One region of the Hahella sp. KA22 genome, then DNA from elsewhere that is predicted to be linked to it. Evidence: predicted binding sites of a transcription regulator. Region 1 holds the regulator's gene; each other region holds the start of a gene.

Region 1 (10,761 bases):
CCAGGCGACCGAGTCATTGACAACCGTTCCCTGATTATCAGAACTGTTTACCAGCTTTAAAGACAACACGGCCAATCGCGCGCCATCTGCTCCAATAACACCGTGCAGAGCATTATTGGTGACTTGAACGACGGCTACCGCAACCTGTTTCTGCAACGCCTTTCCATATAGCTTCATCTTACGCGAGCGGTTTCTCTCTAATACATACCCCGCATGTAAGTATTGAATGAGGTTCGTCAGTTCATAGAAGTTGTCGTCTTGAAAATAAGATGATCCTGAAATGGCCGCTTGCGTCACGGCGGACATGTTAGCTTCTGAGAATACACCGGGAAGAGTTTGTTCCTCCAAGAAGACCATGTCCCTCACACAGTCATGATCCATTCCCCATATAGCGAGAACAAACTCGTCACCTGAGAGCCCCGAAAGACCATCCAAATAGCAGTCAGACTTGCCCTCTTCCTCGTAGTAAGGTTCGTCCTCTTTTGCTCGACTGTACGCCGGTAGCGGCGGGGGCAATTCTGATAACTTTTCCGGCTGCTCCGAGTTGTGTCGAAAATACTTAAAAAACTCTCCACCGCCCTTCGACCATGTCATTGCGCTGACAGTGAGAATAAGAAAGACAACGCCAACCACAAAGGGGGCTCTATACCATCTGTTCGCTGGCGTCATTACGATTCCTGAAGAGATTTACAACTGATAGAAAGAGTACGCTGCGGATTATGAACTTTACCGTGCGGGCCATGAAGATATACCGATAGGGGTTATCGGTCTGTCTAAGAAAAGCATCAAATTGTATCAAAGTCGCCAAGCAGATAAGGCAAAAACTAAAACAAAGGCTATATCGCCCTACCCCCATACCCGCGCATTCTATCCAGCCACTGTTTTCGGGGCCGCGAATCAGAATCCTCCACTGCGCCAATCAGCGACGTTTGAATCGGCGAAACGCCACAAATACCCAGGATATTACGTTTTAGACTTTTTAGACTATGCGCGCGGTAAAACCAGCGATAGATAAACGCAGGCATCCACATGGTTACGACTATACGCGCTCTGCGCCCTTTCAGTAGCCGTTTGGGCCACTTATCGCCACCGCTTACAGCAAAACCCGGTCGCAGCGTCTGCTCCAGAAATGCTTTTAATACCGCTGGAAGATCCCCCATCCACAGCGGATAAACAATAAATAGACATTCAGCCCATTGGATTTCTTTCTGCGCAGCGATAATCGATTCCGGTGGCGGCTGTTCTTCAAACTCCTGTTTTGAACGCAACCAGGGAAAACTCATTGTCGCCACCGCCAGTCTACGCACCTCATGCCCCGCCGCCTCCGCGCCGTCTGCATACGCGTCAGCCAAGGAGTGACAATACCGGCCTCCCCGTGGATCAGGGTGTCCCTGAATAATCAAAATGCGCGATCCCATAGGCTGCTCCCTGAGAGACTATTCATCTATGTATATTTTTCTCGATATACCAAGACAGGCATTTGTTGCTGGTCAATATTCAACAGCTTACTTGTTAAGTGGTCCGCTATTGGAGTTTTCATCTTAAACCTCAGTCACTTAGACATTTTTTCTTTACTTGCCCAGACCATTACTGTATACATAAACAGACATGGATAAACATATAGTGTACACAGAATTTTATCAGATCTTTTAAGGTCGCCGGAGGGTGGAGTGATTAAGCTAACCAAGCGCCAGGAGCAGGTTTTACAACTGATTCGCGAGCATATAGAGGAAACGGGTTATCCACCTACCCGGGCGGAAATTTCCAATCGTCTGGGGTTTCGCTCCGCAAACGCTGCGGAAGAGCACCTGAAAGCCCTGGCGAAGAAAGGCGCTATAGAGATGGTGCCCGGCGCCTCCCGCGGCATCAGGCTGCCAGCGACGGAAACGCAAAATCAGGGGATTCCAATTGTCGGTCAGGTTGCAGCGGGCCATCCCATTCTGGCCCAGGAAAATATTGAAGAGTATTGCGAACTGCCCCCATCCTTCTTTACTCCTTCCGCCGATTATTTTCTTCGTGTCAAAGGCATGAGCATGAAGGACGTGGGAATACTCGACGGTGATTTACTGGCGGTGCATCGCACGACCGATATCCACAACGGACAAATTGTGGTTGCGCGCATTGGCGATGAAGTGACCGTAAAGCGCTTTCAGCGTCAAAAAAACAAAGTGCTTTTATTGCCGGAAAACGAAGAGTTTGAGCCAATTGAAGTGAATCTGTCGCAACAGCCGTTGGACATCGAAGGACTGGGCGTCGGCGTTATTCGCCGCTAACCGGGAACGAAGCGCCGACTGCCCTTACGCGGGCAGCCGGGGCCTTTAATGTACGGTTTTCGGCTTTTCTTCCTCCTCAGACTGACGAATCGCCTCTTCCCGCATATCTCCTACCAGCTTAATCGCCGCATTAATCATTGCATGCGCAACAGCTGCGTCATTTTCCGCCAAATATGCCTTGGCTTCCTGACCGAAGCTGATTTTCACCAAATGTTCGCTTCCGCCTCCCATGGGTTGCAAAGCGAAATCGCCATTCGGCAATTGAACAATTTCAAAGAAGCTTGATGCCATTTTCAAATCTCCTACTCGTAAGTTCTCACTGACATGTTTTCTATCGCCCCAACACCCGGGAGTGAACAAATCAGAAAACTAGCCACAGGCGCCTCATTCATTTTCCTAAGCTGTTATCAGTCGAGGCCTGAGAGGGTTTCTTTCATTCAAGCTTACCTCTACCACTCAAAACTGTGCTCTCTCATCTCGTTGATGAACGCCTGCATGGACTCAAGCATCACTGCTAACTCCATTGCATATGGAGCTGACGTGGCGGCGATAATATTTTCATTCTGCGGCGTTTCATTTTTTCGGGGCCGAGATATTTCCCCAAATTGTTTCAGCAATTGAGCTAGCCAGGAATCGGATTGCGCCGCCGCCAGCTTCATGCTGATCACTTCTGGCGATTCAACCTCCAACTGGCCTTCCAAGTCAGCAAGCGTCTCAACCTTAACTTTGATGCGTCGCTGCTCCGCAAGTTCGTTCAAGAAGCCGACATACGCCTGCTGTAGAAAACGCAAAGCCGCCCGACTGGCGCATTGCTTTTCCGCCACCGTTGAGGATGTATCCTTCCACTGCAACTGCAGCTTGGCGAAAAACAGGTTTTCATTAACATAAGTCAGCCACTTATCGGACATACCTTAACTCATCAACAATTGCTCTTTGTTAGTGTATAGGTTTTTAACCATAAGTTCTTTAATAAAAAATTCCTCTCCGGACTATTTCCTGAGGCGCAATTCCGATTCGTTTAGGCGCATAAATTTCCTACCATTGCCACCTCATCCGACTCAGGTTTCCGCGAAAATGGCGACAAACTATCAGCAGCCCCTTTCTCATAGCTTAGCACCCGAACCCCAGGCTCGCCCCTTACACAAGTTAACGTTCAGCAGCAACCCGCCATAAACGCTAACAAAGGCGCTAGTGAGAAAACTAGAATAATATTTTAGACTGCTATAATTTTGTCCAGGGAGAGAAAGTAAGGGAACTGTCTGTTACTTCTAGAAAGAGAGTGAGAAAGACATGGCTTATAGCCGTAACGCAAGAAAAAATATAAATAACGCACTGGTATTACTCGTATTTTCACTAATCGCGCAAAACGCCCCAGCTAAGGCGCCGCCGGATCAGGTGGCGCGCTTGGACCGGGATCTCACGCCACTCGGCGCCGAGAGGGCCGGCAGCGAAGGGGGTGAAGTACCCTCTTGGGATGGAGGCATTAAGCAACCGCCTGCGAACTACAATCCAGATAAATGGCATGCCGACCCTTTTGATGCGGACTTTCCACGTTTCATTATCAACGCCGGCAATGCACAGGATTATTCAGACAAACTGACCGAAGGCCACAAGGCTCTGCTGCAGAAGTATCCAAGCGATTACATTCTGAAAGTATATCCCAGCCGCCGCAGCGCCTCTTACCCTGACCACGTCTACGCCGCTCTGAAGCAAAACGCCGCCAAGGCGGAACTAATGCCTCGCGGCACGGGCGTTAAGGGCTCTTTGATCACCAGTCCATTTCCTATCCCAAATCAAGGAGTGGAGATTATCTGGAACCATATCCTGCGCTACCGGGGTGAAGAGGCGGCATTTCGTTCTTCGTTCGCGGCCACGCTTCCAGACGGTTCTTACACGCCGGTGACAACCGACTATGAGTATTTCTTTGTGTATGCTCAGCAGCACAATCGGCCGGAAGACATCGACAACAAAATCTTCTACCTCAAAACGGAGGTAGTCGCTCCCGCCAAGCTCGCAGGAACCATGAATCTGGTGCATGAGACGCTGGATCAAATTCGCTCTCCCAGACAGTCCTGGCGTTACCAAGCCGGTGAACGTCGCCTGCGGCGCTCCCCCAACCTGGCCTATGACGCTGAGGCCCCAAATAGCGAAGGGCTGCGCACTACTGACCAAATTGATATGTACAACGGTGCGCCGGACCAATATGAATGGACGCTGATCGCCAAGAAGATCATGTATGTGCCTTACAACGCTTACCAGTTGCACTCCAGCAACTTGCGCATGAACGACATCGTGCGTCCCGGCCACATCAACCAGGAACATGCTCGCTACGAAGCACACCGGGTGTGGGTGGTGGAAGGCATCCTGCGCGAAGGACTGGGCCACATCTATCACAAGCGCCGCATGTACTTCGACGAGGACTCCTGGCAACTGCTGGTTGCGGAGGATTATGACGATAAAGGCCAGCTATGGCGCGTATCGGAGGCCCACTTGGTGAATTACTACGAGGTGAAAGCCCCCTGGACCACACTGGAGGTTATTTACGACCTGAAGTCAGGGCGTTATTTCGTCGACGGTTTGGATAACGAAGAAAGACCTCGCGACTTTGCGCCCGGACTGAGAGATAGCGACTTCTCAACTTCCGCCGTACGCCGCGCCGCCAGACGCTAATCGTTTTCCATTAGACACCTGTAGCCCATCTTTCTCCCACAAAAAAGGCCGCTGATTAAAGCGGCCTTTTTATTACTGCTGTCCGTGCTGAACAGAGTTGACAGCTACACGAGGCTTAGCCCGCGTTAGAAAGCTCAAGCAGCAGTTTATTCAGACGGCTTACGTAGCCAGCGGGATCTTTCAGGTTCTCGCCGCCAGCCAATCGCGCCTGATCAAACAACACCCAGGTCAGATCTTCGAAGCGCGCGCCCTGTTCTTCACCCAGCTTTTTCACCAGGGGATGCTCAGGGTTGATCTCAAAGGTCGGTTTGTTCTCGGGTAACGCCTGGCCCGCCGCTTCCATGATGCGGCGCATTTGCACGCCCATGTCATAAGCGCCGACCACCAGACAGGCGGGAGAGTCGGTCAAGCGGTGAGTCACACGCACTTCTTCCACGTGATCTTTCAACACTTCCTTCAAGCGATTCAGCAAAGGCTCCGCCTCTTTGGAAACCTCTTCCTGCTTCTGCTTCTCTTCTTTGTCTTCCACTTCGCCCAGGTCCAGTTCACCTTTGGCGATATCCTGGAAGTGCTTGCCGTCAAACTCGTTGAGATGGCTCATCAACCACTCGTCAATGCGGTCATGCATCACGAGCACTTCAATGCCCTTCTTGCGGAAAATCTCCAGATGCGGGCTCTTCACGCCAGCGCTGTATGACTCGGCAGTGATGTAATAGATCTTATCCTGCCCCTGTTTCATGCGGCTGACATAGTCTTCCAAAGACTGAGTCTGTTTATCGTCGTCCTGGTGTGTGCTGGAGAAGCGCATCAACTTGGCGATTTTCTCGCGGTTGGCGAAGTCTTCAGCCGGACCTTCTTTCAATACTCGGCCAAACTCATCCCAGAAGGACTGGTATTTTTCCGCATCGTCAGCGGCCAGTTTGGACAGCATGTCCAACACGCGCTTGGTCAGCGCGGAGCGCATGCTTTCCACTGCCTTATCATTCTGCAGAATTTCCCGCGATACGTTCAGGGACAGGTCGTTGGAGTCCACGACGCCCTTCACGAAACGCAGGTACAGCGGCAGGAACTGCTCGGCGTCATCCATGATGAAGACGCGCTGGATATATAGCTTCAGACCACGTGGCGCTTCGCGATTCCACAAGTCATAGGGCGCTTTAGCGGGAACATACAGCAGACTGGTGTAGTCCAGCTTGCCTTCCACACGATTATGCGCCCACAGCAATGGGTCACTGAAGTCGTGAGCAATGTGTTTGTAGAACTCTTTATAGTCTTCGTCTTTAATCTCGTTACGGGGCAAGGTCCAGAGAGCAGTCGCTTCGTTCACCGATTCGAATTCAGGCGCAGATTCCGCTTTCTCTTTGCCTTCTTCCTCTTCCCCTACGTCCATATTTTCTTTGATCATTTCAACCGGGAAGGAAATATGGTCAGAGTATTTTTTCACCAGACTACGCAAGCGCCAGCCGTTGGCGAACTCTTTCTCTTCTTCTTTCAAGTGCAACACAATGCGCGTGCCGCGTTCTTCTTTGGTTACAGTTTCAATGGAGAAATCGCCTTCCCCTCTGGACTCCCAACGCACCCCTTCTTCAGGTTTCATGCCTGCGCGGCGGGTAAAAACTTCCACCTTGTCGGCGACGATAAAGGCGCTATAGAAGCCCACGCCGAACTGCCCGATCAAACGTGAGTCCTGTTTTTGGTCGCCAGTCAGGCTGGAAAGAAATTCCGCCGTACCGGATTTGGCGATGGTGCCCAGGTTCGTCACCACTTCATCACGGTTCATGCCGATACCGTTGTCTGATAAAGTGATGGTCTGCGCTTTCTCATCAAACTCCAGACGAATTTTGAGGTCGTTGTCGCCTTCGTAAAGGTCTTCTTTGCTCAACGCCTGAAAGCGTAACTTATCCAAGGCGTCCGACGCGTTGGATACCAATTCGCGAAGGAATATTTCCTTGTTGCTGTAGAGCGAGTGAATCATCAGGTGAAGCAATTGCTTCACTTCAGCCTGAAAGCCTAAGGTTTGCTTTTCTGTTGCAGTCGTCATCGGTCGACAAACTCCTGGCGTAAGTCCGTATCGGAAACAAGTGAAATAATATTGATTGCAGGCCGGCGATTTATCCGGCGCTTGTGGCCAGAAAGTGGGGGCGAATATGGATATTTCAACCGTTTCGGAGCTATGCTCACATTTTCAAGGCTAACAAATGCGAGAAACCCCGTGGGAGATGTCATTCCATTCAAAAGGCCGTCCCTGAAGAAGAAAGCCAAAGGTAAAACCCTGTGCCGCAACGGCTTTCATAAATGGGAGGTCAGTAAGGAAAAGCAATTCGACGTAAAATCAGGCAAGCTGGTGACGGTATACCGTTGCGCCCGCTGCGGCGAACAGAAAGTGCTGGCGTTGTAGCGGCGCCGAAATTTCAGCGCCCCGGCCAGGGTAAATCCCAAGGAGACTCCCACCCCTCTTCCAATAAGCCGCGCATCGCCTCAGACACAAACAACTCCCCAATCTGCGGTGGACGGATAATCGCCAAGCGTTCCCCTTTATAGCTGAAACGCATGCCATAAGCGTGCAAGTATGTGCGGTCAAAATCTCTGGCCGCCTTTCCCGCATATAATTCGTCCCCGGCGATGGGCGCCGAGATACTTTTCAACGCAACGCGAATCTGATGTGTTTTCCCTGTTAATGGGCGCACGATAAACGCCCTGACGCCGGGCATTAGGGTGTGGCTGAAGAATTGGGTGACGGCGGGATTTTCGCGTCCCGGGGTTAGCTTCCAAGCGCCCGCGCGCGCTTTTTCCATATCGCCGATGATTTTACCCTGCTTTTTTTGCGGCTTTTGCCCAGACAGGGCTAAGTAAAATTTCTCAACCTGGCGGGCGCTGAACTGCTCGGTCAATTCGCGAGCTAACGCTGGCGTTTTCGGCAGCAATAATAATCCGGACGTTACTTTATCAAGGCGATGCACAGGATATACGCGGGCGCCTATAGCGTCCGCCACATTGGAGCACAGGCCACGCACACCGTCCTCATCATGAAAAGATGTTCCTGGCGCTTTATCAACGACCAGTAAGTCATCGTAATCGGCGACTATTTGAAAAGAGGATGCATTCACCGTTTCACTCCACATCAGCTGGCAGGTGGAGCGGCAGTTTACCCCAGGTGTTTTGAATGCACGAGTGGAGACCGCCGGAACCGGATAAAACGCATAATTACGGCGTTGCGATCAGTTAACGCCGAGAAAGCAATCCATTGCGGGAGAGAGAAGCGCCTGGGATCAGGCTCGACTGCGATAGTCTTCGAGAGAGATAACTTCGGCATTGGAAACCGGGGCGGCTTCCGCCTCAGCCAAGGCGAAGTCATAACGCTCGTTCAAGCAGTAACGCAGCTCCGCCAGGGACTCATGCATTAACTGACTGATCTTGATGCATGCCGCCAAGGGGGTCTTGGCTCTGGCGCGGGTCATATCGACCTTGAACTGAAGTCCACGCAGCTTGCGCTGACAGTCAGTCCGGGCGGAGGTGATGATGTACTCCACCATCTCTTCTCTTAGCGCTTCCAATGCTTCAGGCCTTTGTTTGGCCATTTCAAGCAGTTCATCAAAATGTGGAAGTTCCATTCTAAGCTCTCTTACTACACTACAGCCTGATTCGGCTTTCATACTACCCAGCGGCTTTTTGTTACTACTCAGCAGCCACCTGCTGAAAAGCGATAGGCTCTTAAGCTTCAAGCTGGTCTCACCCAGCGCTCAAGACATGGACCCAACCAGAAAAAGCCACACCTTATTTTGTTCAATTTTTAACCATACCTAGATAGTACAAGTCTGCTTTTGACCTGTACACATAAAATGCATTCTACCAGAAAAAAATGGCATGTTACATTGTGTAAAATTAGTTATACCTGTGTAAATAAAAGGCTTTATATACAAGCCGGTTAGCATAACAAGCTAAGGCTGGCAGGTAGATAAACAACCTAAGTGGTCTAGGAAAGATGGGGAAAAAGGCAGGCGCCTGTTAGAAAAAATGTGAGGTAAGACACACTTAAAGACTCGCTCTCAGCGCTGTTTGAGACCTCATATGGGGCACTCAGGCTCGGCTAATCAGGCCGCGCAAGTTCTTCAACCGGCTTTGCACACGGTCACGAACCAGGCGATAAGGAAACAATGTAACGCCGAACCCCAGATCCATAAACAGCTGAGAGCGTGGAGCCTGCTCGTACATGCTCAAATAAGCGCCAGCCATAGCGGTGATGGAACGGCTCAGGTGCAGGTAGTCGCTTTGAACGATAATTCCCAGTTGATAGGTATTGGATAGCAGGTGCATCACTGTTTGCAAACGACGCTGAACGCCTGTCACGCCCTCTTTGTACAACTGCGTCAAAGCATGAACGCCCAGTGGCGTAACCCCTTTCTTCTTCAGTGTTTCCGTCAAGGCGGCGCGTATAAACTCTCTGCGGCGACGGTTGTCTTCCGGGTGCGTGCTCATTTCAATTAGTGCGTGAGTGAGTCGCTCCACATCCGCTGTCAGCGCTCCATAGACATAATCCCAGACTAACGGCCACTTACCCCGCATATCCACCACATTGCCCCAGTCGATCAGAAACAAGCGGCCTTCAGGCGTCACCATGATATTGCCCGGATGTAAATCACCATGAAACTCTTGATACACAAGGACGTGCTGCAAAACGGTGAATAGAAAGCGCTCCGCGACTTTCCGGCGCAGGTCTTCCTTTTCCTGTCCCGCCACTTCCCGTAGCAAACGATCCACTGACAGCGCCGTCTCCAGATACTCCATCTCAATAATGCGCCCGGTAGCGGAGTATATTTGCGGTACGGACCAACTATCGCTGTCCTGAGAGCGGCGATAAAAACGTTTTTGTATCGCCGCCTCGTCCTCAAAGTTCAGCTCTTGTTCGAACCCTCGTGTGAATTCTTTAACCTGACGGGACATTGCCTCCAAAAACGGCAGCAGTTTGGTGTGAGGCGCCCAGTACTGACTTGATATCAACATTAGTTCCAAGGCCAGCGCGCCCATCTGAAACTCGCGCTCAAGATTATGCCTGGATACCTTCACGACAATCGGAACCAGCATTTCGACGCCATCCCGGCGCACGGGTTTCTTCGCCACATATACCGAGCCAATGGAGCCTGAACGCAAGGGATTGGCGACATCAAAGCCGAAATATATCTCGCCCGGAAGCTTGCCGTAGCATTCCAGAAACGCCTGATTCACTTCCTCCGCCGTCATCGGCTGCACGTCTTCCTGAAACACTTTCAGCTCAGTGGCGATTTCTTCCGGCAGGAACTCCGCATTCGCAGCGGCTACCTGGGCCATTTTGATAAACAAAGGGCCGAACTCGCGCACCATTTTCGCCACGATCTGCGCCTGCCCGGCGAAATCACGCGGATCGGTTTGCAGGAAGGGCTTGATATAACGGATAGCTCGGATCTGTCGACGCAAAATCGCCAGATCGCTGCGCAGCACCCTCGCCTTTTGCGCCATTTCGCCGATAGCGAGGTTATTCACATGTCGCAAATGTTTGATGCGATTGATGATATCCACCAGCAGCGGCTCATAGGCGCGCAACACGGAGCGGATAATATCCAGGTTGAGCTCCACCAGTCCTTTCAACTCCGGCGCGCTGATCAACTCATGGAAGAACTGCCAGAACTCATTGACGATAGCCTCGGGAATCTCCACCGGGCTTCGCGATACAGTCTGTTTGACCAGAAACTGAATCAGACCTTCAGTCGTCTCTTCATTGGGAATCAGTTTGTACTTGCGCAGATACCCGGTCAGGGCCTTGGATTGTTCAGAGATGGGGTGC
Region 2 (10,761 bases), 3.0 Mb from region 1:
GCGTGGTGGCGCCTTCTGAATTGATGATCGAAGTAATTTGCAGCCACTGACAGTAGAATTCGCCGGACTTGCGCTTTTCATATAACTCGCCTTGCCAGCGGCCCCGTAAAGACAGCTCATCGCGAATTCGGCTGAACACTTGTCGCTTGTTGGGCGCCTGGCTGAAATCCTCAAGACTGCTGCCGATTACTTCTTCTGTTTCATAACCCGTGATCTGACTGAATGCGTTGTTGACAGTGAGGAAGCGGAACTCGGTATCCAAGGCGAAGACGCCCTGAGGCGTATGGTCAAAGACGGACTTGGCTAACAGCAGCTGTTCATCGCGGCTTTTCTCTTTGCTGATATCTCGGCGCGACCCGATCATACGGGTAATGCGGCCCAGCTTGTCGAAGCTTACGGGTTTACCGCAATCCTCCACCCAGATCCAAGCGTCTTTGGCGGTGGTGACGCGATACTGTACTTGATAAGTGTTACTCAAACCTTTCAGGCACAGCATCATTTCTTTTCTAATGCGTGGGCGGTCGTCAGGGTGTATCAGACCATGCATGCGCTCGACGAAGGCGGTCGCCGACAATTCACGAGGACCAAAGGCGTCGTGAAAGAATGATTGATAAAGGGAGTTTCTCGGAATATCCCAATCCCACAAGGCTAACCCGGTGGCTTCTATGGCCTGCGATAAACGGGTCTGGCTTTTCATCAGCGCGTCGCTGATATTTTTCCGTAGTTTGATTTGCTGACTGAGAATACGGTTGGCTTCGGACAATTCGTGGGTGCGTTCGCAGATTGCGCCTTCCAGTTCCTTTTGCGTTTCCCGCAATTCCTGTTCAATCTCTTCTCGGTAAGTTATTTCATATGCTAGCTGTTGATTAAGCAGTTCTGAAGCGGAGCGGGCGTTATCCAGATAGGCGATCAAGCCTTGCATCTGCAGATTCTGATTAAGGTAGCGACTGGAGGCGAGGTACCATAACGCGGCGAGCGGATAGAGAAAGACGCTGAGAATGGCCGCGTTGGTCAGTAACTCTGGAGGGAGGGGCTGCCTACCGTTTAACAGCACTGCAAGCGATAGAAGAGGCATCGCGCTGAGAATAATAAACGGGGTGCGCCAGACGCCGAGAAAAAAGGATAGAAGGCCCGCGCCAACGAACTGGGCGATAGTGGCGCTGTCCAGCCATGACGCGGGAAGATCCATGATGACGTATGCGGTTATCGGCCCCAACACGGTGGCGATTGCAGCGCTGAGTAGTACATAAAGCCTGCTAAGATTAGCGACGTTGCGAGGCAGGTTGGCGCTCTCATTCTGTAATTGCGCCTGAGCCTGTGAGCCGAAGGCGACGAGCAGAACTGCGCAGAAAGCTCCCAGCGCGGTGAGGCCGATCAGAGGCTCTATGGCCTGATGGGGAAAGGCGGTGGCGACAAACCCCATGGTGATTGAAAAAAGCAATGCGGCGGCGTGGCGACTGCGACGCCCCAGCTTTATGAGTTGCTCCCGACGCACCGTGAGAGGTTTAGGGCGCGCCATGGTCGACATCAGCTTTAAACTGCTTGCTTGAATATCGTTTGTCCCGGGGTGCATGTTAGTATAATTGTCCGATTTCACTGGAATCCCGCCGCACAAACAAACCCGTCATATCTGCTTTTGACGGTCGGCGAACCTGGAAAGCAGCGATGCAATGTTGTAATAGGCTGTAAAATTATCCAGTATTAATCGCCGCAAATATGCAAAGCGGCGACTCCGGTTAGCGGTTCAGTGTGCTTACTGTATGTAACATTTTGTTATTTTTTGTTCGTTGTCCCATTTAACCCGATAGTGAACTCGCGCACAAGCACTTCGAATAAAATCGGAGATTGGTCTGCGGTTAATTTTCCTGACATGTCTTACGCGGAAAGCCGTTAACAACAAAGCCCTTCAAACAAAGAGAGGTAAGTCTCAGCAATGGACGTAACGGCGGTATTGGACCCGCTTAACGATGCTCAACGCGAGGCGGTTACCGCCAGCGCCCGCAACCTGCTGGTTTTGGCTGGCGCCGGTAGCGGCAAAACCCGCGTTCTTGTGCACCGCATGGCATGGTTGATTCAAGTCGAGCGTATAGGCGCTCACGCAATAATGGCGGTGACGTTCACCAACAAGGCGGCGCGGGAAATGCGCGAGCGGGTGGAGTCTCTGCTGCATATTCCTACACGGGGCATGTGGCTCGGCACCTTTCACAGTCTGGCGCATCGACTGCTGCGCGCGCATTGGCGGGAAGCCGGCCTGCCGGAAAACTTCCAGGTCATCGACTCCGATGACCAGCAGCGCATGCTGAAGCGTGTGATTCGCGAGCTGGGACTGGATGAGTCCAAGTGGCCTGCGCGCCAGGCGCAGTATTTTATCAACAGCCAGAAAGACGAAGGGCTGCGACCGGAAAACATTGAGCCGGGTAGCGACGCCTGGCGGCAGACCATGAACAAGATATACCAGCGTTACGACGAATATTGTCGGCAGAGCGGGCTGGTGGATTTTGGCGAGTTACTGCTGCGCTCCCATGAACTCTGGCTGCAAAAGCCGGATCTGTTACAGCACTATCAGCAGCGCTTCCAACATATTCTGGTTGATGAGTTTCAGGATACCAACACTATTCAGTATGCGTGGCTGCGCGTGTTGGCGGGGGATCGCGTCCCCATGACAGTGGTTGGAGACGATGACCAGTCCATTTACGGCTGGCGCGGCGCCAAGATTGAGAATATACAACGTTTCCAGAATGATTTCGGCGAAGCGGCCCTAGTGCGTCTGGAGCAGAATTACCGCTCGACGCAGACCATTCTGCGGGCTGCTAACCACGTCATCGCCCATAACCCAAGTCGCCTTGGCAAACAGCTCTGGACGGATCAGGGGGAAGGCGAGGCGATTGATGTGTATGCCGCGTTTAACGAGCAGGATGAAGCCAACTATATCGTCGAGTCCGTGCAGTCCTGGGTGAATCAGGGACGCTCGCGTTCGGAAGTGGCGCTGCTGTACCGCTCCAACGTGCAGTCGCGGGTATTGGAGGAAGCGCTGATTCGCCACGGCGTGCCTTATCGGATTTATGGCGGTCTGCGTTTTTATGATCGTCTGGAAGTCAAAAACGCGGTGGCCTATTTACGTCTGGCTCATTTCGCTCACGATGACGCCGCCTTTGAGCGGGTGGTCAATATCCCCCCTCGCGGCGTTGGCGCCAAGTCGTTGGAGACATTGCGCGACGCCGCTCGCGAGCGTAGAGCGTCGTTGTGGCAGACCACCGTGGCGGCGGTTGGGGCAGGTTTGCTTAAAGGCAAGGCGGGAGTTGGCCTGAAGCACTTTATTGAAATAGTCGAAACCCTGCGTGAGTATGCGAAAGAGAACAGTTTGCAGGATCTGACCAAGCATATGCTGGATGTCAGCGGCATACTGGAGCATCACGCCAATGAAAAGGGCGATAAGGCGGAGGCGCGTAAGGAAAACTTACTTGAGCTGGTGAATGCGGTTGCTGAGTATGAAACGCTCGACAATGAATCGCCTTTGGCGGAGTTCCTGACTCAGGCGGCGCTGGATGCAGGCGAGCGGCAGGCGGATGCGGAACAGGATGCAGTGCAGCTTATGACACTGCACTCCGCCAAAGGTTTGGAGTTTCCTTTGGTGTTCCTGACAGGTATGGAGGAAGAACTGTTTCCACACTCGATGGCGCTGGAAGAGGCGGGTCGTCTGGAGGAAGAGCGTCGATTGTGCTATGTCGGCATCACGCGCGCCATGGAAAAGCTGGTGCTTACTTTCGCGGAAAGCCGCCGCTTGTATGGTCAGGATAAATACCACTCTATCTCTCGCTTTGTCCGCGAAATTCCCAATGAGCTATTGCGCGAAGTGCGTTTGCGCTCCGTCGTGAGCAAGCCTATGTTTTGGGATCGTGGTCCGGCGCATGGCGCGATTGGCGAATCCGCGCAGCAGTCGGGTATTTCCCTTGGGCAGCGGGTGCGACATGAAAAGTTTGGCGAAGGCGTGGTGCTGAACTATGAAGGCAGTGGGCCGCATTCTCGCATTCAGGTGAATTTCGACGATCAGGGCAGTAAATGGCTGGTGCTTTCATACGCCAAACTAGAAGTGATTTGAATAGCCTGACCGTTAAGTGATCCGTTAGATTTTGCGCGCGCTCAGCCAGTGTCCTTTTGCCGGATAATAGAGTTATACTGCGGAGCGCAGCCTTCTCGTCGGCTCATCTAAACAGGCTATATCCGCCGATTTAGATAGCTTGACGACTGGCGCTGGATGCTTGGCTGCGCAAGGCGCCGAGATCACATAAGAATAAAGACAAAGGAGACGCAATCGAATGAAAAGACGCTATCTGTTTTCCCTGATGGGCGCAGGCATGCTGGGAATGCTGTTAGGCGGATGCTCCGCCGAGAAAGAAGCGGCGGCCCCGGTTGCCCAGCAGGCGCCCAAGCAAACCATTCAATGGAAGCTGGTGACATCCTGGCCCAAAAACTTCCCGGGACTGGGTGAGGCTCCAGAGCGCTTCGCTAAAGAAGTCGAACGCATGAGCGATGGCCGCCTTAAGATCAAAGTCTATGGCGCTGGCGAACTGGTTCCCGCGCTGGAAGTGTTTGACGCCGTCTCTCAGGGTACTGCGGAAGCAGGCCATGCCGCATCCTACTATTGGAAGGGCAAAATTCCCGCCGCACAGTTCTTCTCCACCGTCCCCTTTGGTTTGAACGCCCAGGAAATCAATTCCTGGATCAGCTATGGCGGCGGTTTGGAGTTATGGCGTGAATTGTATGAGCCATTCGGCGTCGTTCCTATGCTCGGCGGCAACACCGGCGTGCAGATGGGAGGCTGGTTCAACAAAGAGATTAACTCTCTGGATGACCTGAAAGGCCTCAAGATGCGTATCCCAGGCCTGGGTGGCGAAGTGTTGCAGCGGGCGGGAGGCACGCCTGTGCAGCTGCCTGGCGGTGAAATTTTCACCGCTCTGCAAACCGGCGCGATTGACGCCACTGAGTGGGTAGGCCCGTACAATGATCTGGCGTTCGGCCTGCATAAAGCGGCCAAATTCTACTACTACCCAGGTTGGCACGAACCCGGCACTTCGCTGGAATTCACGTTCAACAAGAAAGCGCTTGAGGCGTTACCGAAAGATCTACAGGCTATCGTTGAGGTCGCCGCGCGTATGATCAATCAGGATATGCTGGATGAATACACGGCGCGTAACAATGCAGCGTTGAACGAACTGGTTAACAATCACGGCGTGGATGTCAGACGTTTCCCTGATGACGTACTGAAGGAGCTGCAGGACATCTCCCGTCAGACGATTCAGGAGATTGCGGAGAAAGATCCCGCAGTGAAAAAGGTATATGAGTCTTATGAGAAGTTCCGCAGTAATGTGTGGAAATACCATGAGATCTCAGAAAGAGCGTATATCAACGCCAGATCCTAAAGCGTTCGGCAGACACAAAAAACCGCAGCTCAGACTGCGGTTTTTTTATGCCTCGGCCATACGCCTGTTCACTCTCCGGCAGGTACTGCGCGAATGCGTCCGGAGTCGTCAATCGCAACCAGCACAAATACGCCTTCGGTTACCTTGCGGGGAGTATTCTGATGGTTGTCGCGGGTCCAAACCTCCACTTCGATATGCATGGAGCTGGTGCCGATATTCACCATGCGCGCATAACAACTGACTTCCGCGCCGATTCTGACTGGAGATAGAAAATCCAATTGTTTCACGGATATCGTCGCAGTCCGACCCTTGGCGATACGACCGGCCATGCTGGCGGCGGCCAAGTCCATCTGCGACATCAACCAGCCAGCGTAGATATCGCCGTTGGAGTTGGTGTCCTTATCGAGAGCAATGACGCGAAGCGCCAATTCTCCGTTAGGTGCTGAGCTACTAGAAGCTTTCATGACAGTTCTCTTATATTTATGAAAATCCGTTATCTGCAAGTTTAGGCGCTGGTGAGGCGATTCTCCGCCAGTATATCCATTGCGCCTGAACTGCGGGGCGACTACGGCCCGTAAACCACCTTAGGCAACCAGGTCGCCAGTGACGGCCAGGCCGCCAGCAGACAAAGCATTAATACCTGGATTGCGATAAATGGGACCACGCCCATGTAAATGTCCGTCGTTTTCACATGGCTTGGAGCGACCCCGCGTAAATAAAACAGCGAAAACCCGAAGGGCGGGGTCAGGAACGACGTTTGCAAATTCAAGCCAATCATGATGCCCAGCCAGATGGGATCTACGCCCATCGCCAGTAACACCGGGCCGACAATGGGCACCACGACGAAGGTGATCTCAATGAAGTCGAGAATAAAGCCCAACAGGAAAATAACCAGCATCACTACCAGCACCGCCATGAATACGCCGCCGGGCATGGATGTGAAAATATCTTTGATCAGCTCATCGCCGCCATAGGCGCGGAACACCAGTGAGAAAATGGTGGCGCCTATCAGAATCATGAACACCATACAGGTGACGCGGGTAGTTTGCTGACAAACGTCCCTTAATACAGAAAGCGAGATCTGGCGTTTATAAATCGCCAGGATAATGGCGCCAAATGCGCCCACGCCTGCGGCTTCCGTTGGCGTGGCGACGCCGGACAGAATTGAGCCAAGGACGGCGATAATCAGCGCCAATGGCGGCGTCAGGTCGCGTAACAGGGAGAGCTCGCGGGAGTGCATTTCCTGCTTGCTCAGTTTTTCGCCTGCTGGCAACAGCTCGGGTTTAACCAGCGCCAGCACAAATAGATAAATAATGTACAGCAAAACCAGTACAAGGCCCGGGATCAGCGCTCCCACGAACAGGTCGCCTACGGATACCGTGTCAGGATTGAAGATACCCATATCGCGCTGGGCCTGTTGGTATGCGCTGGATAGCACATCGCCCAGCAACACCAGGGCGATCGACGGGGGAATGATCTGACCCAAGGTGCCTGTAGCGCAAATTGTGCCCGTGGCTACTGCTTTACTGTAATTGCTTTTCAGCATGGTGGGCAGGGAGATCAGGCCCATCGTCACCACGGTGGCGCCGACGATGCCGGTGCTGGCCGCCAGCAACATGCCCACGACCGCCACGGAAATGCCCAGACCGCCAGGAATATTGCGGAACAGCATGGCCATGCTTTCCAGCAGGTTCTCCGCGATCTTTGACTTTTGCAGCATGCAGCCCATAAACACAAACAAGGGAACCGCCAACAGAGTCTGGTTATTCATCAAACCATATAAGCGGCTGGGAGTGGCCAGCAGGAAGCTATTATCAAAAACTCCCGCCATGGCGCCAATGCCAGCGAAGGCGAGGGCGGTGCCGGCGAGAGAGAATGCGACGGGATAACCGCAAAGCAATACCAGGCAAACAGCTGCGAACATGAACAGCGACATATACTCCATCTCAGTCTTGCTCCTCTTGTCCGCGGGAATGATTGGGGTCGATGATCAGGCAAAGGTTGCGCAGCGCCTCTGCGAGGCCCTGCGCGCCAAGCACAACAACCAGCGCCAAGATGAGCGACTTTAAGATGAAGACCGCAGGCAGGCCGGCCGCTTCGGCGGACACCTCGCGAATGCGCCAGCTCTGCGCTATATAAGGCCAGCTTTCTATGCCGATATAGATGATCAAAGGGAATAGAAGAAGTAGCGTTCCCAACAAGTTCACGATGGCTTTGCCGCGCACGGAGAATCGTTGATAAAGAATATCCACCCTGACGTGCTCGTCGTGTTTCAGGGTGTAGGCGGAAGCAATCATGAATACGAAGCCGTGCATGTAGAGCACGGATTCTTGCAGGGCGATGGAACTGTTATTGAAGACATACCTGAGCAGGACGACGGCGACAGTTCCGACTACCATTCCGATATTGAGCCAGGAGATAATGGCGCCGGTTTTCTCGGTGAATGCGTCAATGAGTCTCACAACCGCAGTGAGGCCGTTAGTCATTATGGATTTTCCTTCTTGTTGTTAGATGGGGCTATCAGCGTTTCGACCGAGTCGACAGCCCTTCATGTCCACAGCTCTTACTTCTGACATATCTATGCATACGACGCCCGAAAAATCCCTAATGTGAAGCAGTCTCTTGTTTCCTTAACCGGGGCGGGAATTCAACCGCTAAGTTTAACCTGAGTAAAAGGGGAATGCGATGCGCCTTGGGTGAAATCACGTTGCAATCTGAATGTCACAACGCGTCATTGTGTAACATCCCTGTCACATTCGAATCCTATAGTGGCGATCAATCCGACGAACCTATCGGATACGTCGTTACAAAACCAGGAGTTCATCCCTATGCAATTAAAAAAATTTTTTGCGGCAGCCACAGTTGTAGCTGCTTCATTCTGGGCAGGCGCAGCTTCCGCGGATCTGGATCCAAAGCTGACTGATTACAGCAAAGCAAGTGGTGTTTCCGGCAATCTATCCAGCGTAGGTTCCGATACTCTGGCCAACTTGATGACACTGTGGGCTGAAGAGTTCAAGCGTAACTATCCGAACGTCAATATTCAGATTCAGGCCGCTGGTTCATCAACCGCGCCGCCTGCTTTGACTGAAGGCACTTCCAACTTGGGCCCAATGAGCCGCAAGATGAAAGATAAAGAGCTGGAAGCCTTTGAGAAGAAATTCGGTTACAAGCCTACCGCTATCCCTGTTGCGATCGACGCCTTGGCGGTGTTCGTACACAAAGACAACCCCATTAAAGGCATGACCATGGCGCAAATCGACGCTGTGTTCTCCTCTACTCGCAAGTGCGGTTACAGCAAAGACATCACTACCTGGGGCGATCTGGGACTGACCGGCTCCATGGCGAACCGTTCTATCCAGTTGTTCGGTCGTAACTCTGTATCCGGCACTTACGGCTACTTCAAAGAGCACGCGCTGTGTAAAGGCGACTACAAAAACAACGTGAACGAGCAGCCTGGCTCCGCTTCTGTTGTACAAGGCGTTTCCGAGTCTGTTAACGGCATCGGCTACTCTGGCATCGGCTACAAAACCGCCAGCGTACGTTTGGTTCCTCTGGCCAAGAAAGAAGGCGACAAGTTCGTAGAAGCTTCACCTGCAACGGCGATCACTGGCGAATACCCACTATCCCGCTTCCTGTACGTATACGTTAACAAGGCTCCAAACAAAGACCTGGACCCTATCGTTGGCGAATTCGTTAAGATGATCATGTCCAAGCAAGGTCAGGAAGTGGTCGTGAAAGACGGCTATGTGCCGCTGCCTGCTTCCGTCACCAGCAAGTACCTGAAAGAGCTGTCACTGTAAGACTTTCTTACAGACAAAGCCAAAAGGTCGAAAAAAACCGCCTCCCACAGGCGGTTTTTTCTTTTGTGAAGCGCACTTACCTGCTTGGGTTCTACGCATAATCCCCGCCATCCCGCAATACACATTTCACATCCGCGCTGCTATCTTATGCGGTTATCGGGGTAACTCTCTCGCCAAAGAAAACATAAGGAAAAGCCATGCGCGTACTTAAGTTTGTTGGCTATGTATTCGTTCTGTTGATCGTAATAGTCATAGCCGCTCTCTTTTTTATAGACATCATCGCCAAGTTCGCGATTGAAGAAGAAGGAACCAAAGCGGTTAAGGCCAAGGTTGAAGTCGATTCGGTGGATGTCCGATTCTTTCCCCTTGGCGCCTCAATTCATGGTTTGAAGGTGACCAATCCTCAAGCGCCGATGACCAATGCGTTTGAGGCGGAGCTGATCGACGCTAATCTGGACTGGGAACCTCTCCTGAAGTCCAAAGTGATTGTTGAGACCGCAGCGCTGGAAGGCATGCGCTTTAATACTGCGCGCTCGGTCACTGGCGCTGTGCCAGGATTGACGCCGCCGCCCAGTCAGGAACCATCGTTGGTTGATCAGTTCAAAGAAGATATGAAGCTGCCGGCCATTGATATTCCAGACCCAAATGAACTGCTGGCCAGAGTGGACCTAAAGACCGTATCCATGGCCAAAGAGATGGAGGCGTCTCTAGCTGCGCGCAAGAAAGCCTGGAAAGAGCGCATCGATGGCCTGCCAAACAAAGAAACCCTGGAAAGCTATAAGCAGCGCATCAAAGCGTTGAAAGAGGCGAAAAATCCTTTGGAAAGACTGCAGGCGGTCGCAAAAGTGAAGGATTTGCAGAGCGACGCTAAGAAAGACCTGCAGAAAATTCGCGACGCCAAGTCTGATCTGGAAAAAGAAGTCGCTCAGTTGAAAGCGGATCTGGCGAAAGTAAAAGCCGCGCCGCAAGAAGATATGAAGCGTGTAATGGAGCTGGCTGGTTTGAATCCGGGCGCCTGGGAAGGTCTGGCGAAAGCTTTGTTTGGCGATGAAGTGGCGAAATGGGCGAATAACGCCTACATGTGGTACGGCCGTTTGCAGCCCTACATCAATGGCTCTGGCGAAGAAGCGCAGAAGTCCGCTCCCGAACCTGACACAACGGACTACAGCGATGGCTTGCCACGGTTCCTGGTGAAGACGCTGAGCATCAGCGGTAAGTTGCCGATCCCGCAGCAGGATGTGCCGTTCTCCGGTAAGTTCAACAACTTGACCGATCGCGCCGACGTATGGGGCAAACCTGCGCAACTGGCGTTGCAAAGTCAGGCGCAGGGCGTCGGAAAAATGGACTTCAAAGGCGTTCTTGATCATGTCACCGCGATCGCCAAAGACTCCTTCTCTTTCGACCTGAAAGATCTGCCTGTCACCGATCTTGTTTTCTCTGATAAAGAAGATTTCCCTGTGACCTTGAGCAAAGCGATCGCCGCTATTGCGGGCAAGGCCGATATCACGGACGGCAAACTGGCGATGAATGTCGACGCCAAG
Region 3 (10,761 bases), 920 kb from region 1:
TCGACCCGGTTATCGAAAAGCGCCAAAAGGAAATTGCGGAAGAGCACGGCTATGAAATTGTTGACCATAGCCTCACGCTGTACGTAAAGCCAAAGAAGAAATAACTTCCAGTTTTTTTTGGATAGCGCTGAGTAAACCCTGGAGCGCTATCCTGTCCTCTCATTGCTCCATCGCATTCCCGCATATCTCCCTAAATTTATCGAGCCTCCTTCTATATAGAAGGTAACAGAAGGTAGCCGTCAGACAGCTATACGGACCGCGCGGAAATAAAGCTATAAGCAGGTCCTTTTGACGTAGAGAGTCTTACTGGAGTTGGCTGGAAGTCAGCATTTCATGAGCGTGCGCCAGACTGTGCTCAGTAATATCCACGCCGCCCAGCATTCTGGCGATTTCGTGTATACGGTCGCTGCCTTCCAGTTTGAGTATGGCTGATTGTGTTTGGCCACTGCTTACATGCTTGGTTACGAAAAGGTGGTTATGAGCCTGGGAAGCCACCTGGGCTAAGTGAGTGACGCAGAGAATTTGCGCTTTCGCCCCGAGCTCTCTCAGCATGCGTCCAACGATTTCCGCCGTACCGCCGCCAATGCCGACATCCACCTCGTCAAATACTAATGTGGGCGTATCTGAGGATGCGGCAGCGACGACCTGTATCGCCAAACTGATTCGCGACAATTCACCGCCGGATGCGATCTTTTGCAAAGGCTTGGGTGGTTGGCCAGGGTTCATGCTGATTAACATTTCAGCTTCTTCGTCTCCCAGCGCAGACGGGGACTTCAGTGGCGAAAACTGGATGATGAACTCAGGGTTCAGCCCTAGTTTCACCAATTGCTTTTTCACTGCGCCTTGTAGCTTCTCTCCTGCTTTTGTTCTCATTGAGGTGAGCTTTTGCGCCGCCTCATTGTATTTCTGCTCCAGCTCTTTGGACTGGGCTTCAATCTTTTCCAGATTCTCTTCTCCATCAGTCAAACTGTTGAGTTCGCTCGCCAGCTCAACATGGCGCGTCATCAATTCTTCAGGAGCGACACGGTGCTTGCGTGCAAGGTCATAGATGGCGGTCAGTCTCGCTTCCACTTCTTGCAGGCGTTCAGGGTTAATTTCCACGCTGTCCAGTACATGGCGCAGCTCACCGTTGGCTTCATCAAGCTGGATCATGGCTTCGTTCAGCATCTGACGAGCAGTCTGCAGAGAGGCGTTGTTGAGATTAATTTCTTCCAGCAGATGAATGGCGCGCCGTAGTTGGTCAATGCAACCGCCATCAGCTTCCAGGCAACCTTCGCCGACCTGCTGAACTTTCATGATGATATTTTCTGCGTTGGCGAGCTGCTCCTGCTCTTGCTCCAATTGCTCAATCTCGCCTTCCAGCAGCGCCAGGGCGTCTAACTCCTCTACTTGATAAGTGAGTAGTTGCACGCGCGCTTCCTGTTCTTCGCTGTGGCTGAGTTTCTCTTTCAGTTTGGCGGCGACTCGACGCCAGGATTGAAAGTGGTCCCGTACCTGTTGAAGTTGCTGGGCGTGGCCTCCAAAGTCATCCACCATTTTCAGGTGAGTTTCCTTTTTTAACAGAGACTGGTGCTCATGCTGACTATGGATATCCATGAGCGTTTCGCCAAGCTCGCGAAGGTCTTGCATGGTGACGGGCTGCCCATTCAGGTAGCCACGAGATCGACCTTCGTTGGTGACAGTGCGGCGTAAGATGCATTCCGCGCCATTATCCAATTCTCTGGATTTCAGCCAGGCCAACGCCTCCGGCAGACGCCTTAAATCAAAGACTGCGCTTACCTCCGCCCGCTCGCAACCGTGCCTCACTATGTCCGCAGAACTTCGATCGCCAAGGGTCAGGCCCAGAGCGTCCAGAACAATGGATTTGCCTGCGCCAGTCTCCCCGCTGATAGCTGTCATGCCTTCAGCGAAGTCCAGTTCCAGATGGCTGGCGATGGCTAGGTTCCGTATCGACAAATGAGTGAGCATAGGGCGTTGTCCTATAAGTGCGACTGTTTATATATACAGTTATTTGTGCATTTATACAGTGAAATTCATGGCGCAACAAGAGGGCGAACAGGGTATTTTTTTGTGTGATTTGCGGTCATTTTCGATGTCTGCTGGAGTTAATGTCGGGTGACTTGCGTCATTTCCTGACGATTGTCGATATTTGGCTGGTTGAAACCGGTTTGATCGACCCCATATTGAGGGCAATTCAAAAGTATCGGATGGATTTTGGGAGATTCGATCTAATGGCTGAAGATTCTAAGAGTCAAGTAGAAGAACAAGTCGTCGCTGACGATCAGGCGCAAGCCGCAATGGCGGAGCAAGGTGAAACGGCTCAAGCGAGCGGCGAACCTGCTGACCGTGACGAGTTGATCGAGAGATTGCAGCAGGAGCTCGGCGAACAGAAAGAGCAAATGTTGCGTGTGCATGCTGAGATGCAGAATGTACGCCGTCGTGCTGAAAACGATGTTGAGAAGGCGCGTAAATTTGCTCTGGAGCGTTTTGTGAAAGAGCTTTTGCCGGTAGTGGACAGCCTGGAAAAAGCAGTGGAAGCCTGTGGCGCCACTGAGTCTGCTGAGCCCCAGGTCGCCACTTTGAAAGACGGCGTGGAAATGACGCTGTCTCTGTTCAACTCTGGTCTGAAAAAATTCGAAGTGGAAGTGGTTGATCCCATGGGACAGCCCTTCAACCCGGAATTTCATGAGGCCATGTCTATGGTGCCGCAAGCCGATGTAGAGCCGAATACCGTTATTGCGGTATTGCAGAAAGGCTATCTACTGAGCGGACGTTTGGTCCGGCCCGCCATGGTTATGGTGTCAAAAGGCGTCTGATCGCGCTTTACACGCGTTTAGCGCTGGTTGAAAACGTACAAAATCCCGCCAGCTGCGGGTTGAAAAATTGAGATCAACTCCAATATTAGCTGGTAATCAATTAGCGAGATTTTTTCAGGAGTAGAAATTATGGGTAAAATTATCGGGATCGACTTGGGGACTACAAACTCCTGTGTAGCGATTCTTGAAGGCGACAAGCCGCGCGTTATTGAAAACTCTGAAGGCGGACGCACTACGCCTTCCATCGTTGCTTACACTGACGATGAGACGCTGGTAGGTCAATCCGCCAAGCGTCAGGCGGTAACCAACCCCACGAATACTCTTTTCGCCATCAAACGTCTGATTGGTAGACGTTTTGAAGACGATGTAGTGCAAAAAGACATCAAAATGGTGCCTTACACTATCGCCAAGGCTGACAACGGCGACGCTTGGGTCGACGTGAAAGGCAAGAAAATGGCGCCCCCCCAGATTTCCGCCGAAGTTCTGAAAAAGATGAAGAAAACGGCGGAAGACTTCCTGGGCGAGAAGGTGACTGAAGCGGTTATTACTGTGCCGGCCTACTTCAACGACGCGCAGCGTCAGGCTACCAAAGATGCAGGCAGAATCGCCGGTCTGGAAGTTAAGCGTATTATCAACGAGCCGACTGCGGCGGCGTTGGCTTACGGTATGGACAAGAAGGGCGGCGACCGTAAAGTAGCCGTTTATGACTTGGGCGGCGGAACCTTCGATATCTCCATTATCGAAATTGCTGATGTAGATGGCGAGATGCAGTTTGAAGTGCTGGCCACCAACGGCGACACTTTCCTGGGTGGTGAAGACTTTGACTTGCGCTTGATCGACTATCTGGCGCAGGAATTCAAGAAAGATTCCGGTATCGACCTGAAAGGCGATCCGTTGGCGATGCAGCGTCTGAAAGAAGCTGCAGAGAAAGCTAAGATCGAGCTTTCCAGCAGTCAGCAGACGGATGTGAATCTTCCGTATATTACTGCTGATGCAAGTGGTCCTAAGCACCTTAACGTTAAAGTGACTCGCGCCAAACTGGAAAGTCTGGTGGAAGAACTGGTTGAGCGTAGCCTTGAGCCATGTCGCATCGCATTGAAAGATTCTGGCTGCAGCTCTTCAGAAATCGACGAAGTGATTCTGGTTGGCGGTCAGACTCGTATGCCTATGGTGCAGAGCAAAGTGGCCGACTTCTTTGGTAAAGAAGCGCGTAAAGACGTTAACCCTGATGAGGCGGTCGCTATCGGCGCAGCTATCCAGGGCGCGGTATTGTCTGGCGATGTGAAAGACGTACTGCTGCTGGACGTGACGCCGTTGTCTTTGAGTATCGAAACCATGGGCGGCGTTTCCACGCCGATCATTGAGAAGAACACGACTATTCCGACCAAGAAGTCGCAAGTGTTCTCTACTGCGGAAGACAATCAGACTGCTGTGACTATCCACGTTCTGCAGGGCGAGCGCAAGCAAGCGCAAATGAACAAGTCCTTAGGTCGTTTTGACTTGACTGGTCTGCCGCCCGCGCCTCGCGGAGTGCCTCAGGTTGAGGTGACGTTCGATATCGACGCCAACGGTATCATGCACGTATCTGCGAAGGATAAAGCGACTGGTAAAGAGCAGTCCATCGTTATCAAAGCCTCTTCTGGCTTGAGCGAAGACGAAATCGATAAGATGGTGCAGGATGCGGAAGCGCATGCGGCGGAAGATAAGAAGTTTGAAGAGTTGGCGTCCTCGCGCAACCAGGCTGACGCTCTGGTTCACGCTACTCAGAAAACGCTTAAAGATGCTGGCGATAAAGTGACTGCTGAAGAAAAAGTGGCTATTGAAGCAGCTATCAAAGAGCTGGAAGAAGCGATCAAAGGCGACGATAAAGAAGCTATTGAAAGCCGGATGCAGAAGCTGAGCGAAGCATCTTCTTCCATGGCGCAGAAGATGTATGCTGAGCAGGCCGCACAGCAAGGCGGAGACGCTGGCGCACAAGCTGAAGACGCCGCTGGCAAGCCAGCAGATGACGCAGTCGACGCCGAGTTTGAAGAAGTTAAGGACGGCGATAAGAAATAGTCCGGATTCTTGCATGCCTGAGGCAGTGCGGAATTTAACCGCACTGCCTTATTGTGTTTAGGTTATAATCCGGTTTTTTTGCAGTTGGCGCATAAGATTAAGTTATGGCAAAACGCGATTATTACGAAGTGTTGGGCGTTTCGCGGGACGTAGACGGTAAAGAGGTCAAGAAGGCTTACCGGCGTTTGGCGATGAAATATCACCCGGACAGAAACCCCGGAGACGCTTCGGCTGAAGAGATGTTCAAAGAGGCTACTGAAGCCTATGACGTGCTCTCGGACGATCAGAAAAGAGCGGCCTATGACCAGTTCGGTCACGCTGGAGTAGATGGCAATGCTGGAGCCGGCGGCTTTGGTGGTGGGGCCAGTTTCAGTGACATATTCGGCGACGTTTTCGGCGATATATTTGGCGGGGGCGGCGGAGGTCGTACTCGGGCGAATCGCGGCTCTGATTTAAGATATACCCTGGATCTCGATTTGGAAGAAGCGGTACGCGGCACAACCGTGAAGATTCGCGTTCCTTCTCAAGTAGAGTGTAACGGTTGCGGCGGAAGCGGCGCGGAAAAAGGCACGCAGCCTGAAACCTGCGGCACTTGTAACGGCGCTGGCCAGGTTCGCATGCAGCAGGGCTTCTTCTCTATACAGCAGACGTGTCCTCGCTGTCGCGGCGCTGGAAAAATTGTTCGCAACCCATGTCGCACCTGTCACGGCAGCGGCTATGTGGAAGAGCAGAAGACACTTTCGGTTAAAGTGCCTGCTGGTGTGGATACTGGCGATCGTATTCGTTTATCCGGTGAGGGCGAGCCAGGAGTAAATGGTGGGCCGCCGGGAGATTTGTATGTTCAGGTCGCTGTGCGTGAACATAAGATATTTACCCGCGATGGCAGAAATCTATATTGCGAAGTGCCAATCTCCTTTGTGGACGCGGCATTAGGTGGAGAGCTTGAGGTTCCCACGCTTGATGGGCGGGTGAAGCTCAAGATTCCAGAGGAAACGCAGACCGGCAGACTGTTCCGCCTGCGCGGAAAAGGCGTGACTCCGGTTCGCGGTGGCGCGCCAGGGGATTTGCTGTGTCGGGTGGTGGTGGAAACGCCTGTAAACCTGACGAAGAAACAGAAGGATTTGCTGCGCGAGTTTCAGACCTCAATGGAGGAAAGTGGTGGACAGCAAGCGCCAAAAAAGCATAGCTGGTTTGAAGGCGTTAAAAGCTTTTTTGACGATATGAAGTTCTAGCAGTCTGCATGTGCAACGAAAAACCGGCGAACGCCGGTTTTTTTGTATTGGGGCGGTGGCGGAACGCCTGTAACAGTAATATTCCAGAGAAAACAAAGGAATAAGCATGACCAGAGTAGCGATAGTGGGCGCTTCCGGGCGCATGGGTAAAGTGTTGGTTGAAGCGGTCTGCGATAACCCGGATGCTTCTTTGGGGGCTGCCTCTGTGCGAGTTGGCAGCTCTTTGGTTGGCGCTGATGCCGGAGAAATCGCTGGTATGGGTAAGAAGGGCGTGGCCTGTGTCGATGACTTGGCGCAAGTGCTGGACGACTTTGATGTGATTATCGATTTCACTTCGCCGGAGACCACGCTTGAGTTGCTGGCGCTTTGTCGTAAAGAAGGCAAAGCGATAGTGATTGGTACGACAGGATTCAGCGAGCCGCAAAAAGCGTTTCTGTCTGAGGCGGCGAAGGACTGTCCGGTAGTATTTGCCCCCAATATGAGCGTGGGTGTGAATTTGCTGTTGAATATTCTTGCGCTGACCGCGAAAACGCTCGGTGACGATTACGATGTGGAAGTAATCGAAGCGCACCATCGTTTTAAAAAGGATGCGCCGTCAGGTACTGCGTTGAGGTTGGGCGAGGTTGTCGCTGAAGCGCTGGGGCGCGACTTGAATGAGTGCGCAGTCTATGGTCGTGAAGGTATTACCGGAGAGAGGGATAAAAAGACCATCGGGTTTGAAACTATTCGCGCGGGGGACATCGTTGGCGACCATACGGTGATGTTTGCGACTATGGGTGAGCGTATAGAAATAACGCACAAGGCGAGTAGTCGAATGACGTTTGCAAAAGGCGCTGTTAAAGCTGCCTTATGGTTGCATGGCGTCGCTCCAGGGTTGTATGACATGCAGGATGTGCTGGGTCTGAAATAGGACAATCTGGCTTCACAGTGGGGCGCGCGCAGGGTTATGGACGTGCGGAACTCGGGAAAGAATAAAAGCGCCAGAGGAATTGGAAAATAAATAGACAACCCTGCTCAAATCCAATAGAATATTGGGGTTTGTGCGCAAGTTGCCCATACACATCGGACATCACTAAAAAGCGGGACGGAGTTTAAATCTCCCTCTCGCTTTTTTGCAAGTTGAGTCCACCTTCATAAGTGTTTGATTAGACGTTTTCAACTGGCGAGCTATGGAATTGACTACACCCGCAATACTAGCACTTGAAGACGGAAGCATATTTCATGGGATCTCTATCGGCGCAGCCGGCGAAACCACCGGCGAAGTGGTTTTCAACACTGCGATGACCGGATACCAGGAAATTCTTACCGATCCTTCCTACGCAAAACAAATTGTCACTCTCACCTACCCCCACATAGGCAACACCGGAATTAACGAAGAAGATGTCGAATCAGATCAAGTCTGGGCGGCAGGTCTGGTGATTCGCGATCTTTCCATGACAGTTAGCAACTGGCGCAGCCAAAAGAGTTTGTCGGAGTATCTCCGGGAAAACGGTATTGTCGCCATCGCTGATATCGACACCCGTCGCCTGACTCGTATTTTAAGGGAGAAAGGCGCGCAGAACGGATGCATCATGGCGGGCGAAGGGGCTTCGGCGGAGGCGGCGTTGGCTGCGGCTAAAGCCTTTCCCGGACTGAAAGGGATGGACCTCGCCAAAGAGGTGACTCGTACGGATGTTCTGAATTGGACAGAGTCGACTTGGGTTCTTGGAGAAGGGTATCAGACTCTAGGGGATGCCGAGTTTCATGTTGTCGCGTACGACTTTGGCGTGAAAAAGAACATTTTGCGCATGCTTGCTGAGCGTGGCTGCCGCGTAACTGTGGTGCCGGCGAAAACGTCTGCGCAGGATGTATTGGCGATGTTTCCCGACGGCGTATTCCTATCTAATGGACCAGGGGATCCTGAGCCTTGTGATTACGCTATCGAGGCAATTGCTGAGATTTTGAAGTCCCAGACCCCTGTCTTCGGTATCTGTTTGGGGCACCAGTTACTGGCGCTGGCCAGTGGGGCGCGCACAGAGAAGATGAAATTCGGACATCATGGCGCCAACCATCCGGTGCAGGACCTGCGCACGGGGCAAGTAATGATCACAAGTCAAAACCATGGTTTTGCGGTGGATGAGTCCTCCTTGCCCGCCAATCTGGAGACTACACATAAGTCTCTGTTTGACGGCTCATTGCAAGGAATTCGACGCACTGACGTCGCCGCCTTCAGTTTTCAGGGGCACCCTGAAGCGAGCCCGGGCCCGCACGATGTGGCTCCCTTATTTGACCAGTTCATTGACTCCATGCGGGAAGTCAAATACCGATCAGTCTAATTCTCGGATTTCAGCGTCGGCGCCCGACGGCGCCGCGTCTGAACCGAAACAGGCGTAATTCTGGGTGATGTCGGCGGCCTGCGGGGCGTCGCAAGATTCGAGCGAGTAGAAGAGCACACATGCCAAAACGTACAGACATCAATAGTATCCTGATTATTGGGGCCGGTCCTATCGTCATCGGACAAGCCTGTGAATTTGACTATTCCGGGGCGCAGGCGTGTAAAGCACTGAGAGAAGAGGGATACCGCGTTATCCTTGTGAACTCCAACCCCGCCACCATCATGACTGATCCGGCCATGGCCGATGCCACTTACATCGAGCCGATTAACTGGCGCACAGTCGCAAAAATCATTGAAAAAGAACGCCCGGACGCGCTATTGCCAACCATGGGCGGACAAACGGCTTTGAACTGTGCGCTCGACTTGGCTCGTGAAGGCGTCCTTGAACAGTATGGCGTAGAGATGATTGGCGCCACGCAGGACGCCATTGATAAAGCTGAAGATCGTGAGCGTTTTGACAAGGCTATGAAAGCCATTGGCCTGGCGACCCCTCGTTCAGCGATTGCGCATAGCATGGAAGAAGCTCTGCAGGTGCTGGATCAGATCGGCTTCCCAGCTATTATTCGTCCCTCCTTCACTATGGGAGGCTCTGGCGGGGGCATTGCTTATAACAAGGAAGAGTTTATTGAGATTTGCGAACGAGGTTTGGAGTTATCGCCAACTCGTGAGCTGCTGATCGATGAATCGTTAATCGGTTGGAAAGAGTACGAGATGGAGGTTGTTCGTGATAAGAAGGACAACTGCATTATCATCTGCGCAATAGAAAACTTTGACGCAATGGGCGTGCACACGGGTGATTCCATTACAGTCGCGCCAGCGCAGACGTTGACGGATAAAGAGTACCAAATCATGCGTAACGCCTCGGTGGCGGTGCTGCGTGAAATTGGTGTGGAAACGGGAGGGTCCAACGTTCAGTTTGGTATGGACCCCGAAACTGGTCGCATGGTGGTAATTGAGATGAACCCCCGTGTATCCCGTTCATCCGCGTTGGCGTCCAAGGCGACGGGATTCCCTATTGCTAAGGTTGCTGCAAAACTGGCGGTTGGATATACCCTGGATGAGCTGAGCAACGACATCACTGGCGGCGTCACGCCGGCTTCTTTTGAGCCGAGTATTGACTATGTGGTCACCAAGGTGCCGCGCTTCACATTCGAGAAGTTCCCGCAAGCCAATGCGACGCTGACAACGCAAATGAAGTCAGTGGGGGAGGTGATGGCGATTGGGCGTAACTTCCAAGAGTCTCTCCATAAAGCATTGCGTGGACTGGAAGTCGGTTCGGCGGGCTTTGAGCCCATAGTGGATCTTGGGTCTGAAGACGCTAGTGACGTTTTGACCCGCGGCTTGAAAGTTCCTGGCGCAGAACGGATTTGGTTTATTGGCGATGCGTTCAGGGCAGGAATGAGCGTTAAGGAAGTCTATGAGTACACCAAGGTTGACCCATGGTACTTGGTGCAGATCGAAGATTTGATCAAAGATGAAGTAGCGCTTGGCAATATGGCGTTGTCTGACTTGACTGCGGACCGTTTACGTCGACTGAAACGTAAAGGCTTCTCTGATCAGCGCCTTGCCGAGCTGCTGGGCATCAACGAAAAAGCCTTGCGTAAGCAGCGTTTGGAATACGGCATCAAGCCGGTATTCAAGCGTGTAGATACCTGCGCGGCGGAATTTGCTTCCTCTACAGCTTATATGTATTCCTCTTACGACGAAGAGTGTGAGGCGCAACCGAGCGATCGTGAAAAAATTATCGTGATCGGCGGTGGCCCTAACAGAATTGGCCAGGGGATTGAGTTCGATTACTGCTGTGTTCACGCCGCCTTTGCATTGCGCGATGACGGCTATGAAACCATCATGATCAACTGTAACCCTGAGACCGTTTCTACGGATTACGACACTTCTGACAGGTTGTATTTCGAGCCAATTACCCTGGAAGACGTTCTGGCTATTGTTCACTTGGAAAAGCCGCGTGGTGTAATTGTTCACTACGGCGGCCAGACTCCGCTTAAATTGGCGAGAGGGCTGGAAGAGGCGGGCGTACCAATTATCGGGACGACTCCCGACGCCATTGACCGTGCGGAAGACCGCGAGCGGTTCCAGCAGATGGTGGTTCGCTTGGGCTTGCGTCAGCCGCCGAATGCAACGGCTCGCAGCCAGGAAGACGCGCTGAGCAAGGCGAAGGAAATCGGTTACCCCTTGGTTGTTCGTCCTTCTTATGTATTGGGTGGGCGCGCCATGGAAATCGTCTACGACGAAGTCGAGCTGCAGCGCTATATGCGAGATGCGG

What was found. The regulator LexA, encoded in region 1, represses DNA repair genes until DNA is damaged. The targets are predictions, from matches to a motif close to TACTGTNTANNTANACAGTA.
Region 2: uvrD (DNA helicase II) is a predicted target of LexA. The motif match lies at 1,682-1,701, and genes of this name have one in related genera.
Region 3: recN (DNA repair protein RecN) is a predicted target of LexA. The motif match lies at 1,990-2,009, and genes of this name have one in related genera.

The regions. Positions count from the first base shown of each region.
Region 1 covers NZ_CP035490.1:5,232,667-5,243,427, forward strand. The annotation lists gene EUZ85_RS23070 (collagenase) at 1-669, opposite strand, end outside; gene EUZ85_RS23075 (NAD(P)H-dependent oxidoreductase) at 837-1,418, opposite strand; gene lexA (transcriptional repressor LexA) at 1,671-2,273, shown strand; gene EUZ85_RS23085 (hypothetical protein) at 2,319-2,564, opposite strand; gene EUZ85_RS23090 (DUF6586 family protein) at 2,723-3,181, opposite strand; gene EUZ85_RS23095 (DUF1329 domain-containing protein) at 3,564-4,943, shown strand; gene htpG (molecular chaperone HtpG) at 5,059-6,984, opposite strand; gene EUZ85_RS23105 (hypothetical protein) at 7,156-7,341, shown strand; gene EUZ85_RS23110 (TIGR01621 family pseudouridine synthase) at 7,355-8,050, opposite strand; gene EUZ85_RS23115 (DUF3135 domain-containing protein) at 8,213-8,554, opposite strand; gene EUZ85_RS23120 (AarF/UbiB family protein) at 9,021-10,761, opposite strand, start outside.
Region 2 covers NZ_CP035490.1:1,241,091-1,251,851, forward strand. The annotation lists gene EUZ85_RS05545 (EAL domain-containing protein) at 1-1,519, opposite strand, end outside; gene uvrD (DNA helicase II) at 1,934-4,099, shown strand; gene EUZ85_RS05555 (TRAP transporter substrate-binding protein) at 4,317-5,420, shown strand; gene EUZ85_RS05560 (acyl-CoA thioesterase) at 5,489-5,884, opposite strand; gene EUZ85_RS05565 (TRAP transporter large permease subunit) at 5,986-7,365, opposite strand; gene EUZ85_RS05570 (TRAP transporter small permease subunit) at 7,367-7,906, opposite strand; gene EUZ85_RS05575 (PstS family phosphate ABC transporter substrate-binding protein) at 8,249-9,220, shown strand; gene EUZ85_RS05580 (TIGR03545 family protein) at 9,418-10,761, shown strand, end outside.
Region 3 covers NZ_CP035490.1:6,152,930-6,163,690, reverse strand. The annotation lists gene fur (ferric iron uptake transcriptional regulator) at 1-104, shown strand, start outside; gene recN (DNA repair protein RecN) at 304-1,968, opposite strand; gene grpE (nucleotide exchange factor GrpE) at 2,232-2,816, shown strand; gene dnaK (molecular chaperone DnaK) at 2,946-4,874, shown strand; gene dnaJ (molecular chaperone DnaJ) at 4,979-6,106, shown strand; gene dapB (4-hydroxy-tetrahydrodipicolinate reductase) at 6,213-7,016, shown strand; gene carA (glutamine-hydrolyzing carbamoyl-phosphate synthase small subunit) at 7,282-8,421, shown strand; gene carB (carbamoyl-phosphate synthase large subunit) at 8,541-10,761, shown strand, end outside.